Regions from separate parts of the Luteimonas lutimaris genome, predicted to be linked through region 1. Evidence: riboswitches for the same ligand, from Rfam matches in the RefSeq annotation. Region 1 holds a riboswitch; the other holds the start of a gene.
What was found. A riboswitch is a leader RNA that binds a small molecule or an ion and turns the genes downstream of it on or off. The one in region 1 is predicted to bind cobalamin.
Positions count from the first base shown of each region.

Region 2: linked by a shared signal. The riboswitch ahead of btuB (TonB-dependent vitamin B12 receptor) and the one ahead of ABD679_RS01175 (ribonucleoside-diphosphate reductase subunit alpha) in region 1 are both predicted to bind cobalamin.

Region 1 covers NZ_BAAAZU010000001.1:251,959-260,035, forward strand. Annotated here, with positions in the region: gene ABD679_RS01175 (ribonucleoside-diphosphate reductase subunit alpha) at 1-2,068, opposite strand, end outside; cobalamin riboswitch at 2,248-2,553, opposite strand; gene ABD679_RS01180 (aldo/keto reductase) at 2,891-3,883, opposite strand; gene ABD679_RS01185 (putative quinol monooxygenase) at 3,933-4,244, opposite strand; gene ABD679_RS01190 (LysR family transcriptional regulator) at 4,346-5,266, shown strand; gene ABD679_RS01195 (RNB domain-containing ribonuclease) at 5,298-6,767, shown strand; gene zapE (cell division protein ZapE) at 7,000-8,077, opposite strand, start outside.
Region 2 covers NZ_BAAAZU010000010.1:61,121-69,197, forward strand. Annotated here, with positions in the region: gene ABD679_RS09650 (efflux RND transporter periplasmic adaptor subunit) at 1-85, opposite strand, end outside; gene bioD (dethiobiotin synthase) at 201-887, opposite strand; gene ABD679_RS09660 (TMEM175 family protein) at 884-1,618, opposite strand; gene ABD679_RS09665 (GAF domain-containing protein) at 1,685-2,167, shown strand; gene ABD679_RS09670 (TfoX/Sxy family protein) at 2,282-2,650, shown strand; cobalamin riboswitch at 3,225-3,478, shown strand; gene btuB (TonB-dependent vitamin B12 receptor) at 3,697-5,562, shown strand; gene dinB (DNA polymerase IV) at 5,729-6,826, opposite strand; gene ABD679_RS09685 (bifunctional acetate--CoA ligase family protein/GNAT family N-acetyltransferase) at 6,834-8,077, opposite strand, start outside.

The DNA.
Region 1 (8,077 bases):
TGTAGTCGCGGTCGCGGAAGTAGGCGCCGGTGTGCCAGTCGCTGCCGGCGAACACGCTGTAGGCGCCCTTCTCCTTCGCCAGCGCCATGCTGGCCTGCACGGTCAGGAAGTTGATCCGCTCGTACAGCGCGTCGCTGTAGTCCTCGGCGGCCTTCGCGTTCCACTCGATGCCCTTGAGCGCCAGCAGGTGGTGCCAGCCGAACGTGCCCAGGCCGATCGCGCGGTACTTCTGGTTGGTGATCGTGGCCTGCGGCACCGGCAGGGCGTTGAGGTCGATCACGTTGTCGAGCATGCGCACCTGGATCGGGATCAGGCGCTCGAGCACGTCGGTGATCAGGTCGCCCTGGCCCGCCGGTGGCACCACGGCGCGGCCGAGGTTGATCGACGACAGGTTGCACACGACGAAGTCACCGGCCTTCTTGGTGGTGACGATCTGGTTGCCGGAAATGATCTCCTGCATCAACCGCGTCGGGCTCATGTTCTGCAGGATCTCGGTGCACAGGTTGCTTGAGTACACCATGCCGGCGTGCTTGTTCGGGTTCTTCCGGTTGACCTCGTCGCGGTAGAACATGAACGGGTTGCCGGTCTCCAGCTGGCTGACCATGATCCGCTTGAAGAGGTCGATCGCCTTGACCGTCCTGCGCGCGATGCGCTCGTCGGCGACGACCTCCTCGTACTTCTGCCGGAACGAGCCCTCGCCCTTCTTTTCATCGAAGAAGTCCTGCAGGTACCAGCCCTTGATCCGCTTCACTTCATACGGATCGAACAGGTACCAGTCGCCGCGGCGCTCGACGGCTTCCATGAAGAGGTCCGGGATGCACACCGAGGTGAACACGTCGTGCGCGCGCAGGCGCTGGTCGCCGTTGTTCAGGCGCAGGTCCAGGAACGCCTCGATGTCGCGATGCCACACGTCCAGGTACACCGCCACCGCGCCCTTGCGCTGGCCGAGCTGGTCGACCGACACCGCGGTGTTGTTGAGCTGCTTGATCCACGGCACCACGCCGCCCGACGAGTTGGGCACGCCGCGGATCGCCGAACCCGAGGCGCGCACGTAGCCCATGTAGGCGCCCACGCCGCCGCCGCCCTTGGACACGCGCGCGATGTCGGTGTTGGAGTCGTAGATGCCCTGCAGAGAATCGTCGACGGTGTCGATGAAGCAGCTCGACAGCTGGCCGCCGGTCTTGCCGGCGTTCTGCAGCGTCGGCGTGGCCACGGTCATGTACAGGTTCGACAGCGCCCAGTAGGCCTCGCCGACCAGCTGCATGCGGCGCTCGCGGGGCTTCTCTTCCTGCATCAGGTACAGCGCGATGGTGAGCCAGCGCTCCTGCGGCAACTCGTACACCTCGCGCGAGGTGTCGGTGGCCAGGTAGCGCGTGGCCAGCAGGTACAGGCCGTTGTAGGCGAACAGCTTGTCGCGTTCCGGGTCGATCATGCGCCCGGCTTCCTGCAGCTCTTCCTTCGAGTACGCGCGCAGGATGTCGTTGGAGTAGACGTTGCGGTCGGCCAGGCTTTCCTGCAGGCCGACGTAGGAACCGTACTTCTGCTCGGTGTCGTAGAAGCGGTTGCGGCTGGCGCGCTTGTACAGCCGGTGCAGGTACAGGCGCGCGGCGAACTGTTCCCACTCCGGCGCGGTGACGTCCACGCGCGCCTCGGCCTCGCGGATCAAGTGGTCGACCAGGTCGTCGGCGTTGACCGCGTCCTTGCGCTCGACGAAGCCGAACACGCTGCGCTTGTAGTCGGCGACGTCCAGCTGCGGGAACTCGGCGCGCACGCGGTCGATGCTGCGCTCCAGGCGCGCACGATCGTACGGGATGCGGCGGTTGCCGGCTTCCTTGGTGATCCAGGTGGCGACCGCCTGGCCTGTGGGGGTGGCGGTGGGCATGTCGGTGGTTCTCGGCGGGGGGATGGCGTCGTCGCCGTCCGTGGCATCCGGCGCGGCCGGGCCGGGCGCGGCCTGCGCGGTGGCCCGGGCGGGAACGGGAGCAGCATCGGGGCGGGCATCGGGGCGGGCATCGGAAATCCGGTCGGCGACCGGCTCGGTGTCGGCCTGCGTCTGGGTCTGGGTCATGGGGTCCTCCACGCGTCGCGCACGCGCCCGGCCCTTCCCGCGAAAGGCCGGATGGCGTTGGAATCCCGAGGATGCTGGGGCGGCGTCGCAGGGACCGGGACTGCGCGGGCGAGCCGCGTCCGGGGCTGCTTCGCCAGCCATCTCCCCCCGGAGATTCCGCGGCCGGCACCGCGCGTCGTGCATTCGCGCGGCTGTCGGCAGGTCTTCGGGCTCGTGGACGCGGGTCGGGCCCTGTAGGAGCGGCGGAAGCCGCGAGCTTTTCGGATCCGGAAAAGCGTTCGCGGCGTCCGCCGCTCCTACAACAGCCCGTTCCTCCTACTGGCCGTCGCTTCCCGGGACCTGATGCATCCCAGTGCCAATGACGGCGGTCGTTTCCAATTACCGCTGCGGGGCAGCGCCGGAATGGGACCCCTGGAGGCGTCCGCACCGGCTTCCCTTTTCATCCGGTGGCGGGCGCCACCGGAACCGACGGACACAACATATCGTGGCCAATTATTTTGTCAACACAAAATGTTGTGGAACACGGGCATGCAGGTTTCACGCCCGCCGCCACGCGGGCGGCGGGCGTGCGCGTTGGCATCAGGGCGCGAGCATCCGCGCAAGAAACGCCTGCAGCAGGCCCGGCACACGACGGGGCGCCGGGCGGGAAACGGGACGTTGTGGCATGGCGGCTCCGGTCGAGGGGTCGGCCGTGGCGGGCGTGCCCGGATTCTTCCATGCATGAGAATCGTTCTCAATAATCGCTGACACCGGCAGGGGTTTCCGCCGGGGATTCCCGGCGGAAAGCGTTGCTGGAACCTGCAATCACGCCCGGGTCTCCGATCAGCCGTTGACCAGCCCCATCATCGCCTCGGTGTAGCGCGGGCCCGCCGCGGCGTCGGGTGGGAAGGCGGCGCCGATCGCGGCCAGGTCCGCCTTGTCCAGTGTGACGTCGAGCGCTCCGGCGTTCTCCTCCAGGTACCTGCGGCGCCTGGTGCCCGGGATCGGCACGATGTCGTCACCCTGGGCCAGCACCCACGCCAGCGCCAGTTGGCCGGGCGTCGCGCCCTTGCCGGCGGCAAGCGCTTTGACCTGTTCCACCAGCGCGAGGTTCTTCGTGAAGTTCCCGCCCTGGAAGCGCGGATTGGTGCGGCGCCAGTCGTCGGCGTCGAAGTCATCGGGCGACTTGATCGCGCCGGTGAGGAAGCCGCGGCCCAGCGGCGAGTACGGCACGAAGCCGATGCCCAGGTCGCGGCAGGCGTCGAACACGCCGTTGCGTTCCGGGTCGCGGGTCCACAGCGAGTACTCGCTCTGCACCGCGGTGATCGGGTGCACGGCGTGGGCGCGGCGGATGGTCTCGGCCGAGGCTTCCGACAGCCCGAGGAAGCGCACCTTGCCGGCCTGCACCAGTTCGGCCATCGCGCCGACGGTGTCCTCGATCGGCACGTTGGGGTCGATGCGATGCTGGTAGTAGAGGTCGATATGGTCGGTGCGCAGGCGCTGCAGGCTGCCTTCCACCGCGCGGCGCACGTACTCCGGGCGGCCGTCGACGCCGCGCGCGCCCGGGTCGGCGGGGTCGAGCCGGATGCCGAACTTGGTGGCCAGGAAGACCCGGTCGCGCTTGCCCTGCAGGAACCCGCCGAGCAGTTCCTCGTTGGCATGCGGGCCGTAGATGTCGGCGGTGTCGAACAGGGTCACGCCCAGTTCCAGCGCGCGCTCCAGGGTGGCGCGCGACTCGGCGGCATCGCTGCTGCCGTAGGCGAAGCTCATGCCCATGCAGCCCAGGCCGAGGGCGGAGACGGTGGGGCCATTGCGGCCGAGGGTACGGGTTTTCATGCGAAGGGGCTCCTGTGCAAGGGGGTGGCGGATGTGTGACAGGCGGCGCTCATGCGGGCTCCGCCGCCGTGGCCGGTGAGAAGAAGCGCATGGCCACGTCCTGCGCCAGCAGCCGGGGGGCTTGCGCGAAGAAGTCGAGCAGGTAGGGCGTGGCCAGGTGCTCGTCCAGGTCGCGGCGCGAGCGCCAGTTCTCGTACAGCACGAACAGATCGGGGTCGTCGCTGGAGCGGTGCAGGGCGTAACCCAGGCAGCCGGCCTCGCGGCGGGTGGGGGCGAGCAACGCCTGCAGGCGCGCGCCGAGTTCCTCGGCCTGGCCGGGGCTGGCCTTGAGTTCGGCCAGCAAGGTGAGCGGGGTCGACATCGTGAACTCCTTCGTGGGTGGGCGACGGCAGGCAGTCTGGGCGCCGCCGGTGTGCGGAAAAACAGTGCTAGCCTTCATGAACCATGAAGAAAAACTTCACGATGTCGCCAGAAACCCTGGCTGCGCTGCCGGTATTCCTGCGCGTGGCGCGGCTGGGCAGTTTCCGTGCCGCGGCCGACCAGCTGGAAGTCAGCCCGTCGGCGGTGTCGCAGAATCTGCGGGCACTGGAAACCCGGTTGGGCGTGCGCCTGCTCAACCGCACCACCCGCCGGGTCGGCCTGACCGAGGCTGGCGAGCGCCTGCAGGCGCAGGCCGCGCCCGCGATCGCGGCCCTGGCCGACGCGCTGGAGCAGGTCGAAGCCGATCGCGACCGCCCGGCCGGCCTGCTGCGGATCAATCTGGCACGCGGCGTATGGCCGACGGTGGCCGAGCGGCTGCCGGGGTTCAGCGCGCGCTATCCCGAGGTCCAGGTTGAACTGTTCGCCGATGACGGGCTCAGCGACCTGGTCGCGGGGGGGTTCGACGCGGGGATCCGGCTGGGCGAATGCCTCAGCCGCGACATGGTGGCGCTGCCGGTGACGCCGCCGCTGCGGATGGCGGTGGTCGGCTCGCCCGGCTATTTCGAACGCCACCCGCCGCCGCGGGAGCCCGCGGACCTTGCGGCGCACCAGTGCATCCACTTCCGTTTCACCAGCAGCGGCCGGCTGGTGCCGTGGGAGTTCCTGCGCGACGGCCAGGAATACTCGGTGGAAGTCGGCGGTCGGCTGATCCTCAACGACGGCGCGATGGCGCAGGCGGCGGCGCTGCGCGGACTCGGGCTGGCGCAGCTGTTCGAGAACAATGTTGCCGACGACATCGCCGCCGGACGGCTGGTGCGCGTGCTCGAGCCGCACTATGTCTCCTTCCCCGGCTTCTACATCTACTACCCGGCGCGGCGGCAGCTGCCGCCCAAGCTGCGCGCGTTCGTCGATTGCCTGCGCGAGCCGCTGCGCGACCATGGGCCGCAGCCGGCGCTGCCCTAGAATCACCGGCCGCACCGCAACCGGAGCCCGCATGTCGACCACCCGCCGCCTCCGCATCCACGACCGGCGCCAGCACGCGCTGGACGCGGGCATCGACGCGATCCGCCGCGAGCTGCAACTGCCCGGCGCGTTCCCGCCCGAGGTCGAAGCAGCGGCGCAGGCGGCCGCGGCGGCCGGCCCGCGCTTCCCGGGCGAGGACCGCAGCGGGCTGGCGCTGGTCACCATCGACCCGCCCGGCGCGATGGACCTGGACCAGGCCCTGTTCGTCGAGCGCGCCGGCGACGGTTACCGCGTGTATTACGCGATCGCCGACGTGGGCGCCTTCGTCCGCCCCGGCGACCCGGTCGACCTGGAGGCCCACCGCCGCGGCGAGACCCTGTACGGCGCCGACGACAAGATCCCGCTGCACCCCAAGGCGCTGTCCGAGGACGCGGCCTCGCTGCTGCCGGACCAGCTGCGGCCGGCGCTGCTGTGGACGATCGACCTGGACGCCACCGGCGAAGGCGTCGCCGTGGACGTGCGCCGCGCGCGGGTGCGCAGCCGCGCCCAGCTCGACTACGCCGGCGTGCAGGCGCGCATCGATGCCGGCGACGCCGACCCGATGTTCGCCGTGCTGCGCGAGATCGGCGAGTTGCGCATGCGGCGCGAACAGCGCCACGGCGGCGTCAGCCTGCCGCTGCCGGAGCAGGAGGTGCGCATCGACGAAGGGCGCTGGTCGCTGGAATTCCGCGCGCGGCATCCGGTCGAGGACTGGAACGAGCAGATCTCGCTGCTCACCGGCATGGCCGCCGCGCACATGATGGTGGCGCACCGCGTCGGCCTGCTGCGCACGCTGCCGCCGGCCGACCCGCGCGCGCTGGCGAAGCTGCGCCGCACCGCACACGCGCTGGGCATCGCCTGGCCGAAGGCGCGCGGCTATCCCGACTTCATCCGCTCGCTCGAGCCGCGCAACCCGCGCGACATCGCGATGATGACCGCCTGCACCATGGTGCTGCGCGGCGCAGGGTACGTCGCCTTCGACGGCGCCGTGCCCGAACATTCCGACCACGCCGCGCTGGCCGCGCAGTACACCCACGCCACGGCGCCCTTGCGGCGGCTGGTGGACCGCTACACCGGCGAGGTCTGCCTGGCGCTGAGCGCGGGCACGCCGGTGCCGCCGTGGGTGCTGGAAGCGCTGCCCGGGCTGCCGGCGGCGATGCAGGCGTCCTCGCAGCGCGCCGGTCGCTACGAGAACGCGGTGCTCGACCTGGCCGAGGCGATCGCCCTGGCGCCGCGCGTGGGCGAGGAATTCGAGGGCGCCATCGTCGAGGTCGACGGCAAGGATCCGCACCGTGGCGACATCATGCTGGCCGCCCCGGCGATCCTCGCCCGCATCGAATCCCCCGGCGCACTGCCGCTGGGCGACCGCGTGCGCGCGCGGCTGGTGGAGGCCGACCCGGCCACCCGCGCCATCCGCTTCGAGCTGGCGGGGACGATCGCGGCGGAGCCGGACGGCTTCTAGCGCCGCGCGGGCATCGGCAGCCGCGCGGCCACCGCCTGGAAGCCTTCATCGGCACCGACCCGCTGTTGGCGCTTAGCGGTTTCAGCCACGAGCTTTCGATTCCGTTCCTGGCAGGAGCGACGAAAGCCGCGATGCTTTACCGGTAAAGCCCTTCGCGACTTCCGTCGCTCCTACACAAGCAGGGGCAGGGGCTCGCGGCTGAAGCCGCTCCTGCCAAAACATCGGCGCCGCCTCAGTCGCGATGTTCCTGCGCCAGGTACTCCGCGCTGCGCATCTCGATCAGTCGCGAGGCGGTGCGCTCGAACGCGCCCGCCAGGCGCTCGCCCGTGTACAGCCCCGGCGGCGCGGCGTCGGCGGTGCAGACGAGGTTGACGTGGCGGTCGTAGAGCTCGTCGACCAGGGTGACGAAGCGGCGCGCGGCGTCGTCCACGGCGGTGTCCATCACCGGCACGCCCCCAAGCAGCACGGTGTGGAACTCGCGCGCGATCTCGATGTAGTCGCCGGCCGCGCGCGGGCCCTCGCACAGCGCGGCGAAGTCGAACCAGGCCATGCCCTTGCAGCGCGCGCGGGTGGCGATGCGGCGGCCGTCGATGTCAATGCTGCCGTCGCGGTGTGCGTCGTCGCCGCCCAGTGCGTGCCAGCGCGAGGCCAGCCAGGCATCCGATTCGTCGTCCAGCGGCGCGCGGTACACCGGCGAGCGGGTCAGCTCGCGCAGGCGGTAGTCGGTGTCGCTTTCCATGTACAACACGCGGCAGTGCTGCTGGATCAGCGCGATCGCCGGCAGGAAGCGCGCACGCTGGAGACCGTCCTTGTACAGGTTTTCCGGCGCGGCGTTGGAGCTCGTCACCAGCACCACGCCCTCGGCGAACAGGCGTTCGAGCAGGCGTCCGAGCAGCATCGCGTCGCCGATGTCGCTGACGAAGAACTCGTCGAGCACCAGCACCCGCAGCTGCGCGCGCCACTCGCGCGCGATCGCCACCAGCGGGTCGCGCTCGCCGGCGTGCGCGCGCAGGCGTTCGTGCACGCTGCGCATGAAGCGGTGGAAGTGGGTGCGGCGCTTGCCGCCGCGCACGTCGCTGCCGGGCTTGCTCTCGGGCAGCGGCAGGCCGGCGTAGAACAGGTCGATCAGGAATGTCTTGCCGCGGCCGACGCCGCCCCACAGGTACAGGCCGTCGACCGTCTCGCCGCCGCCGCCGCCGAACAGCCGGCCCAGCAGTCCCGCGCGCGGGGCGTCGGCGATGGCGTCGTGGATGCGGTCGAGTTCGCCCAGCACCGCGCGCTGCGCGGGATCGTCCTGCCAGTCGCCGCGC
Region 2 (8,077 bases), on a different contig from region 1:
CGGGCCCGGCCTCGTCGCCCTTTCCGCAGGCGGACAGCAGGAGGATCGCGCCGGCGACTGCCAGCGTACGGATGTGCATCGTCATGAGTGGGGGCTCCGGGGAGATAGGTGCCGGCCTGTGGGGGGCGGGTACGGCAATTCCTGTACCCGCCAGTGTAGCATCGGGCACGGACCGTCCACCGTGCCGGAAGTCAGGATTTTCAGCCGCCGATCAGGGGCGGCGTGTACAGCTTTCCGGCCAGCGCCGCCGTTTCCGGCGACGGGCTCCAAGGCAACCTGCCCAGGCACGGCGCCGGCAGGCGGTCGCGCAGGGCGTCGAAGTTTTCGTCACGGCGATCCATGTCCGGGTCGACTTCGCTGGCGATCCAGCCGGCCAGGCGCACGCCGTCGGCTTCGATCGCGCGCGCGCTCAGCCGCGCGTGGTTGAGGCAGCCCAGGCGCATGCCCACCACCAGCACCACCGGCAGGTCCAGCGCGCGCACCAGGTCGACGTGGTCGAGCGTTGCGGCCAGCGGCGCCAGCCACCCACCCACGCCCTCGACCAGCACGAAGTCCGCCCGCGACGCCAGCCGCGCGTGCGCGGCCAGGATCGGCGCCAGCGCCACCTCGATGCCGGCGTCGCGCGCTGCGAACTCCGGTGCCACCGGCAGCGGCAGCGCGAACGGATTGACGTCGTCGTAGTCGGGACGCGGATCGCTGGCGGCCTGCAGCGCCAGCGCATCGTCGTTGCGCCAGCCGCCGGCGGTGCGGGTGCAGCCGCTGGCCAGCGGCTTCATCCCCACCGCGCGCAGGCCGCGACCGCGCAGCGCATGCAGCAGCGCGGCGCTGGCGGTGGTCTTGCCGGCGCCGGTGTCGGTGCCGGTGACGAACACGCCCGCCGCGCTCATGCGCCCACGTCCCGCGCCAGCGCGCGGCGCCGTGCCCGCGACTCGACCACGCCGGTCAGCATCAGCAGCGCGTACACCATCCCGGCGATCCCGACCAGCTGCGGTGCATGCGATGGTGCCCACGCGGCCAGCGCGATCGACACCGCCGCCACCGCGACGAAGAACCCGTACATGGTGATTTCCGCCACCGTCCCGGCCCGTTCGTTGCGATCCAGCCCGAGTTGCGCACGCCGCCGCCAGGCATGCAGGTACAGCCCCGCCATGCACAGCGACATCATCGCGAACGCCAGTCCGTACACCAGGAACATGAAACCGACGTCGCCAGCACTCTCGACCCGCATCGGCGACGGCAGCCAGCCATCGGTGACCCAGGCGAAGAACACGCCGAACTGCAGCCGCAGCGGATACACGTACACCAGCACCACGAACACCAGCAGCAGGCTGAGCACGGTGCTGGCGGTGTCGTCGAAACCGTAGCGCCGGCTCCAGCGCGCGTGCGCGGCCCAGAACATCGCGATCATCGCGAAGCACACCGCGAACGACGGCACCGCCTTGAGCGCGAGCACCAGCGCCTCGCGACTGTCGGGGATCGCGTCGATGGAAATCACCAGCAACGTCACCGCGAATGCGAACGCGGCATCGACGAAGGCCTCCAGCCGCGTCACGTTGCGGCCGCGATGGACGAAGCCGTCGGCCATCCGCGGTTCGCGTGCGTCATCCGGTCCGGTCATCGCGCCTCCGTTCCCGCGTGTCCCGCGCGGAAGGCCCGCGCGGCCATCGCTGCTAGACTGCAGGGCATGTTCACCGCGCACAGTCTAAGCGGCAGCAAGCCCGAGCAGTACGCGCAACTGGCCGAGCAGGCCCGCGCGCTGGTCGCCGGCGAGCGCGACCGCATCGCCAACGCTGCCAACCTGTCGGCACTCGTGTACCACGCGCTGCCGCGGCTCAACTGGGTCGGCTTCTATTTCTTCGACGGCAACGAGCTGGTCGTTGGCCCGTTCCAGGGCCAGCCGGCGTGCATCCGCATCCCGCTCGACAAGGGCGTGTGCGGCGCGGCCGCGCGCAGCGGGCAGACCCAGCGCGTGGCCGACGTCAATGCCTTCGACGGTCACATCGCCTGCGACTCCGCCTCGCGCTCGGAACTGGCGGTGCCGCTGCTGCGCAACGACGCGCTGGTGGGCGTGTTCGACCTCGACAGTCCGGATCCGGACCGTTTCGACGTTGAAGACCAGAGGGGACTGGAAGAGATCGCACGCATCTACGTGCGGTCATTGGGGTAGACGAATGAAGCTGCGCATGATCGGGCGGGAAGCCGCCACACCCACGCGGCATGGCCATGGATTTCCATGCAGTCCGAAGCGGCCGCAGCGCGCGCCGCATGCGGGAGCGCGCCGATGAGCACGCCCCCGCTGAAAATGCGCAACATCGGCCCGAAGAGCGCGGCTTGGCTGCGCCAGGTCGGCCTGCGCACGCCCGAGGACCTGGCCGAAGCCGGACCGGTGGACGCCTTCATGCGCGTCAAGCGCGCCGGCTTCCGGCCCAGCCTCAACCTGCTCTACGCGCTGGAAGGCGCCCTGCGCGACTGCCACTGGCAGGAAGTGCCCGGTGAACGCCGCGCGGAACTGGTGGAAGCCGCCGAAGCCGCGATCGCCGAGCTGCCGCCGCCGCGCAACCGTCCCGCCGCCGCGCCGGTGACCACGACGGTGATGCAGGAAGACGACCCGATGCCGTCGCCCCGCCTTTTCGACCAGCCCGACGACTGAACGCTTTCACCGGAGCGGCTTCAGCCGCGGGCTTTGAAGACCGGGTGCCCGGAAGTCGAGGTCAGTCGACGACAACAATCCCGCATTCCGCTCTTTCCCAAGATTCTTTGCCGGGGAGAGCGAAAGCTCTACCGAGGCGATCGCCGGGCGCGGGTACGGATGGCTCCGGGGCGAATGTCCCCCGACGACGGCCTGCGGCCGCCGCCTCCTCCTTGATTTCGCCCCAAAGCCATCCGTCCCCGCGCTGCAAGCGTTGCGGCGGCTGCTACGGGAAGCAAAGCAAGGCCATCCACGCAAGCCTGCAATCCGATGCCCCGTTGCGGCCGGCAGGCTTTTGGGGGAAATCAAGGAGGAGGCTTTCGCCGCAGGCGGAAGCCGGGGGACATTCCCCCAAAGGCCTGCCGGCCGCAGCAGGGCCCGTCAGATCGCGGTTCGGCTGGCGATCGGAGCACCCACTGACTTCATTGGCGGAAGAACTCTTTCAAAGAGAGTGCAGGCGCCCACAGCTGAAGCAACTCTTGCAGGAGCGCCCTGCCATCCGTCCAAACGGCACCCCACCGCCACGCCATGGCGTACAATCGCCCCGCTTCGCGGTGACCCGGCGGCATCCGCCAACGGGTTGAAACGGGAAGCCGGTGAAGTCTTCCGCGTGCCCCACGGGCATCGCGCCACGACCATTCCGGCACTGCCCCCGCAACGGTAAGTGAGTCGCGCCAACGCATCCGCCACTGTCCAGGCCCGCAACGGGCCCGCACGGGAAGGCGCCGCGGCCGGAGTCCAGCACTCCAACTCGCCAGTCCGGAGACCGGCCACGAAGCAGGGGTCCACCGACCCCGTCCGATTGCGATGCGGAGGGCATCGTGGCGGCGATGCCGGCGCGTGCCCTCGCCCCGACCCCGCGGCCCCCGTCCTTCTCTCCGCAAGCGGATGCGAGTCCATCGCAAGCGCCGTGCGCGCCTGCGCGGCCTCGCAAGGGCCCCGCGCATCCCGCGCAGGCTTTCCACCCTGTTTCGCGTGCGCGGGTGCACGCGAATGGAGAAGCGTCCATGCAGTCCCGGATCCTCGCGCTGGCCATTGCCGGCACCCTGTTTGCCCCGTCGCTGGCCCATGCCGAGGCGGCAGCCACCGACCTCGACGAAGTGGTGGTGACCGCCACCCGCACGCAGGTGGCCCTGGCCGACAGCCTGTTCCCGGCCCAGGTCATCGGCCACGACGAGATCGTGCGCAGCCAGGCGCGCAGCGTCACCGACCTGCTGCGCGGCCGCGCCGGCATCGACATTGGCAACCAGGGCGGGCCGGGCAAGCTGAGCACGGTGTTCATGCGCGGCAGCGAATCCGACCACGTGCTGGTCCTGGTCGACGGCGTCCGCGTCGGCTCGGCCACCGCCGGGCTCACCGCGTTCCAGGACCTGCCGATCGACCAGGTCGACCGCATCGAAATCGTGCGCGGCCCGCGTTCGAGCCTGTACGGCTCCGAGGCGATCGGCGGCGTGATCCAGATCTTCACCCGCCGCGACGCGGGTGCCTTCACCCCGCGCCTGCGCGTGGGAATCGGCAGCCACGGCCTGCGCGAAGGCAGCGCCGGCATCGGCGGCAGCGGCGAACGCGGCTGGTTCGGCGCCGACGTCGCCTACCAGCGCACCGACGGCATCAATGCCTGCAACGGCTCGGCGACGCTGTTCCAGGGCTGCTACGCGGACGAACCCGACCGCGACGGCTACCGCAACCGCTCCGTCGGCCTGCGCGGTGGCGTCGACCTGACCGACACGCTCGCACTGGAAGCCAACGCACTGCGCGCCGAAAGCAGCAACGAATACGATGGCACGCTGTTCGGCGGCAACGAAACGGAGAACGTCCAGCAGGTGGTGGGAGGCAAGCTGGCCTTCAACCCGACCAGCACTTTCGGCCTGACCGCCCAAGTCGGCCGCAGCTACGACAAGTCGGACACCTACTTCGCCGACCACAACGCCGGGACGCGCGACTACGTCGGCGCGATCGACACCAGGCGCGATTCGGCATCGGTGCAGGCCGACGTCGGCGTTTCCGATGGCCATTTGATCAGTGTCGGCGTCGACTGGCTGCAGGACACGATCGAAAGCGAGACCGCCTATACCGTCAAGGAGCGCGACAACGTCGGCGGCTTCGTCGAATACCAGGGCTCGTTCGGCGCGCACCGGCTGCAGGCCAGCGTGCGCAACGACGACAACGAACAGTTCGGCAACCACACCACCGGCGGGCTGGGTTGGGGCATGGCGCTCGGCTCCGGCCTTCGCCTCAACGCGAGCTACGCCACCGGCTTCAAGGCGCCGACCTTCAACGAGCTGTACTTCCCGTTCGGCAGCGGCAATCCCGAGCTGGAACCGGAGCGCTCGAAGACGGCCAACCTCGGCGTCCGCCAGGACCGGGACGGCTGGCGCTGGACGCTCGACATGTACGAAACCACCGTCGACGACCTGATCACGCTCGACGCGGACTTCGTGCCGCAGAACATCGAGCACGCGCGCATCCGTGGCGCGGAAGCAACGGTCGCGACCACGCTGCTGGGCTGGGATGCCTCGCTCCAGCTCAGCCACACCGACCCGCGCAACCGCAGCAACGGACCGGTACGCGACAACCTGCTGGCCCGGCGCGCGCGCGACACCGGCCGCGTCGACGTCGACCGCGCGTTCGGCGCGTTCGCGTTCGGCGCCAGCCTCAAGGGCGCCGGCCACCGCTTCGACGATGCCGCCAACACCGTGCGCCTGGGCGGCTACGCAACGTTCGACCTGCGCGCCTCGTATGCCTTCAATCCGGACTGGACGCTGGAGGCGCGCGTGGACAACGTGTTCGACCGCGATTACGAAACCGTGGCCTGGTACAACCAGCCCGGCCGCGAGTACGGCCTGAGCCTGCGCTGGTCGCCGACGCGCTGACGCACGGCACCGCGTCGCCCTGCTTTTCTGCAGGAGCGGCTTCAGCCGCGAGCTCTTCTCCCGGGATATCGCCGCGCCGAGGCCCGGGAGGAACGGCAGGGATTCCACCCGCCGACGCCGCCATGGATCCGGTGCGTTGGCGAAGGGCTCGCGGCTGAAGCCGCTCCTACCGATCCGGGGGCGCCGGGACGGACGGCAGGTCGTCGTCGAACAGGCTGCCCTGGCCGTCGCCCTCGCCGCGCTCGCGGAAGCCCGACAGCCCCACGCCGACCAGCCGGTAGCGCGTTGACGGCGGCAGGTCGACGCGGTCACGCAGCGACAGCGCGATCGTGGTCAGTTCCTCCAGCGACGCGGGCGGGAATTCCGGGGTGTGGCTGCGGGTCAGGATCCGGAACTGTGCGGTCTTGAGCTTGAGTACCACCGTGCGGCCGACGCGCTCGGTCCTGCGCGTCGCCAGCCAGGTCTTTTCGGCGAGGCGGCGGATGTCGGCCTCGAAATCGTACAGCAGCAGGTCGCGTTCGAAGGTGTCCTCGGCCGAGATCGACTGCACCGGCTGGTCCGGCTGCACCGCGCGCTCGTCGATGCCCTGCGCGCGCAGGTGCAGGCGGCGCCCGAAGCTGCCGAAGCGCGACTGCAGTTCCTCGACAGGATGCATGCGCAGATCGCCGACGGTCGCGATGCCCAGCTCCGCCAGCTTCTTCTCCATCACCTTGCCCACGCCGGGAATCTTCGCCACCGGCAGCGGCGTCAGGAACGCCTCGACCTGCGACGGACGCACCACGAACACGCCGTCGGGCTTGTTCCAGTCCGAGGCGATCTTGGCCAGGAACTTGTTCGGTGCCACGCCGGCCGAGGCGGTGAGCGAGGTTTCCGCGCGGATCTGCGCGCGGATCGCCTGCGCGGTGGCGGTTGCGCTGGGCGAGGGAATCTTCGGCGCGGTGACGTCGAGGTAGGCCTCGTCGAGCGACAGCGGTTCGACGAGATCCGTGTGGCGCAGGAAGATCTCGCGCACCTGCCGCGACACCGCCTTGTAGCGCGCGAAGTCCGGCGCCACGAACACCGCGTCCGGGCACAGCCGCTCGGCGCGCACCGCCGGCATCGCCGAGCGCACGCCGAACACCCGCGCCTCGTAGCTGGCCGCGCACACCACCGAACGCGCGCCGCGCCAGGCCACCACCACCGGCCGCCCGCGCAGCGACGGATCGTCGCGCTGCTCGACCGACGCGTAGAACGCGTCCATGTCGACGTGGAGGATCTTGCGCATGCGCCGATTATCCCGCAGTGGCGGCCGATGACCCCTGTGTCTTGTCGCCCACCGGCAGCGTCACCAGCATCAGCGTCGCGTCCTCGGGATCGGGCACCACGGTGAACCCCAGGTGCCGGCACATCGACAGCATGGTGCTGTTCTCGCGCAGCACCTGGCCTTCGACGAGGTTGAGGCCGAGCCAGTGCGCAACCTCGATCATCGCCTCCATCAGCTTCCAGCCGATGCCGGCGCCCTTGAGGTCGGAGCGCACCATGATCCCGTACTCGCCGCGGTCGAAGTTGGCGTCTGCCAGCAGGCGCACGGCGCCGAGCATCTCGCCGCTTTCCGCGTCGATCGCCACCAGCGCCATCGAGCGTGCGTAGTCGAGCTGCACCAGCCGGGCGATGAAGTCGTGGCTGAAGTCGCGCACCGCGCGGAAGAAGCGCAGGCGCAGGTCCTCCGCGCTCACCCGCGCGAAGAAGGCGCGGAACATCGCGTCGTCCTCCGGCCGCACCGGGCGCACGAATGCTTCGCGGCCGTCGGCCAGGGTGATGCTGCGTTCCCACTCCTTCGGATACGGAAGGATCGCGAAGCGCGGATGGCCGCGGCCGCGATGCAGCTGCCGCGACGGCGCCACCGCCACGCGCGCATCCAGCGCGACCACGCCGTCGGCGTCCACCAGCAGCGGATTGATGTCGAGCTCGCGCACGGCGGGAATGTCGGCCGCCAGCTGCGCGAGCTTGACCAGCACCAGCGCCAGCGCGTCTTCGTCGGCTGCGGGCACGTCGCGGTAGGCCTTGAGGATGCGCGACACGCGGGTGCGCGCGACCAGCTCGTGCGCCAGCCGCAGGTCCAGCGGTGGCAGTGCCAGCGCCTTGTCGTCGATCACCTCCACCGCGGTGCCGCCGCGGCCGAACACGATCACCGGGCCGAAGACGGCATCGTCGGCGATGCCGGTGATCACCTCGCGCGCCCTGGGCCACAGCGCCATCGGCTGCACCAGCACGCCTTCGATGCGCGCGTCGGGACGGCGTGCGCGGGCACGGCGCAAGATGTCCTGCGCGGCAGCACGCACGGCGTCAGCGCTGCCCAGGTCCAGCCGCACGCCGTCGACGTCGGATTTGTGCGCGATGTCGGGCGACAGCAGCTTCACTGCGACCGTACCGCCTTCGGCAAGCAGTGGCGTGGCGATGCGCACCGCCTCGTCCGCGTCGGCCGCCGGCAGCGCGGGGACGAAGGCGATGCCGTAGGCCGCGAGCAGACGCGACA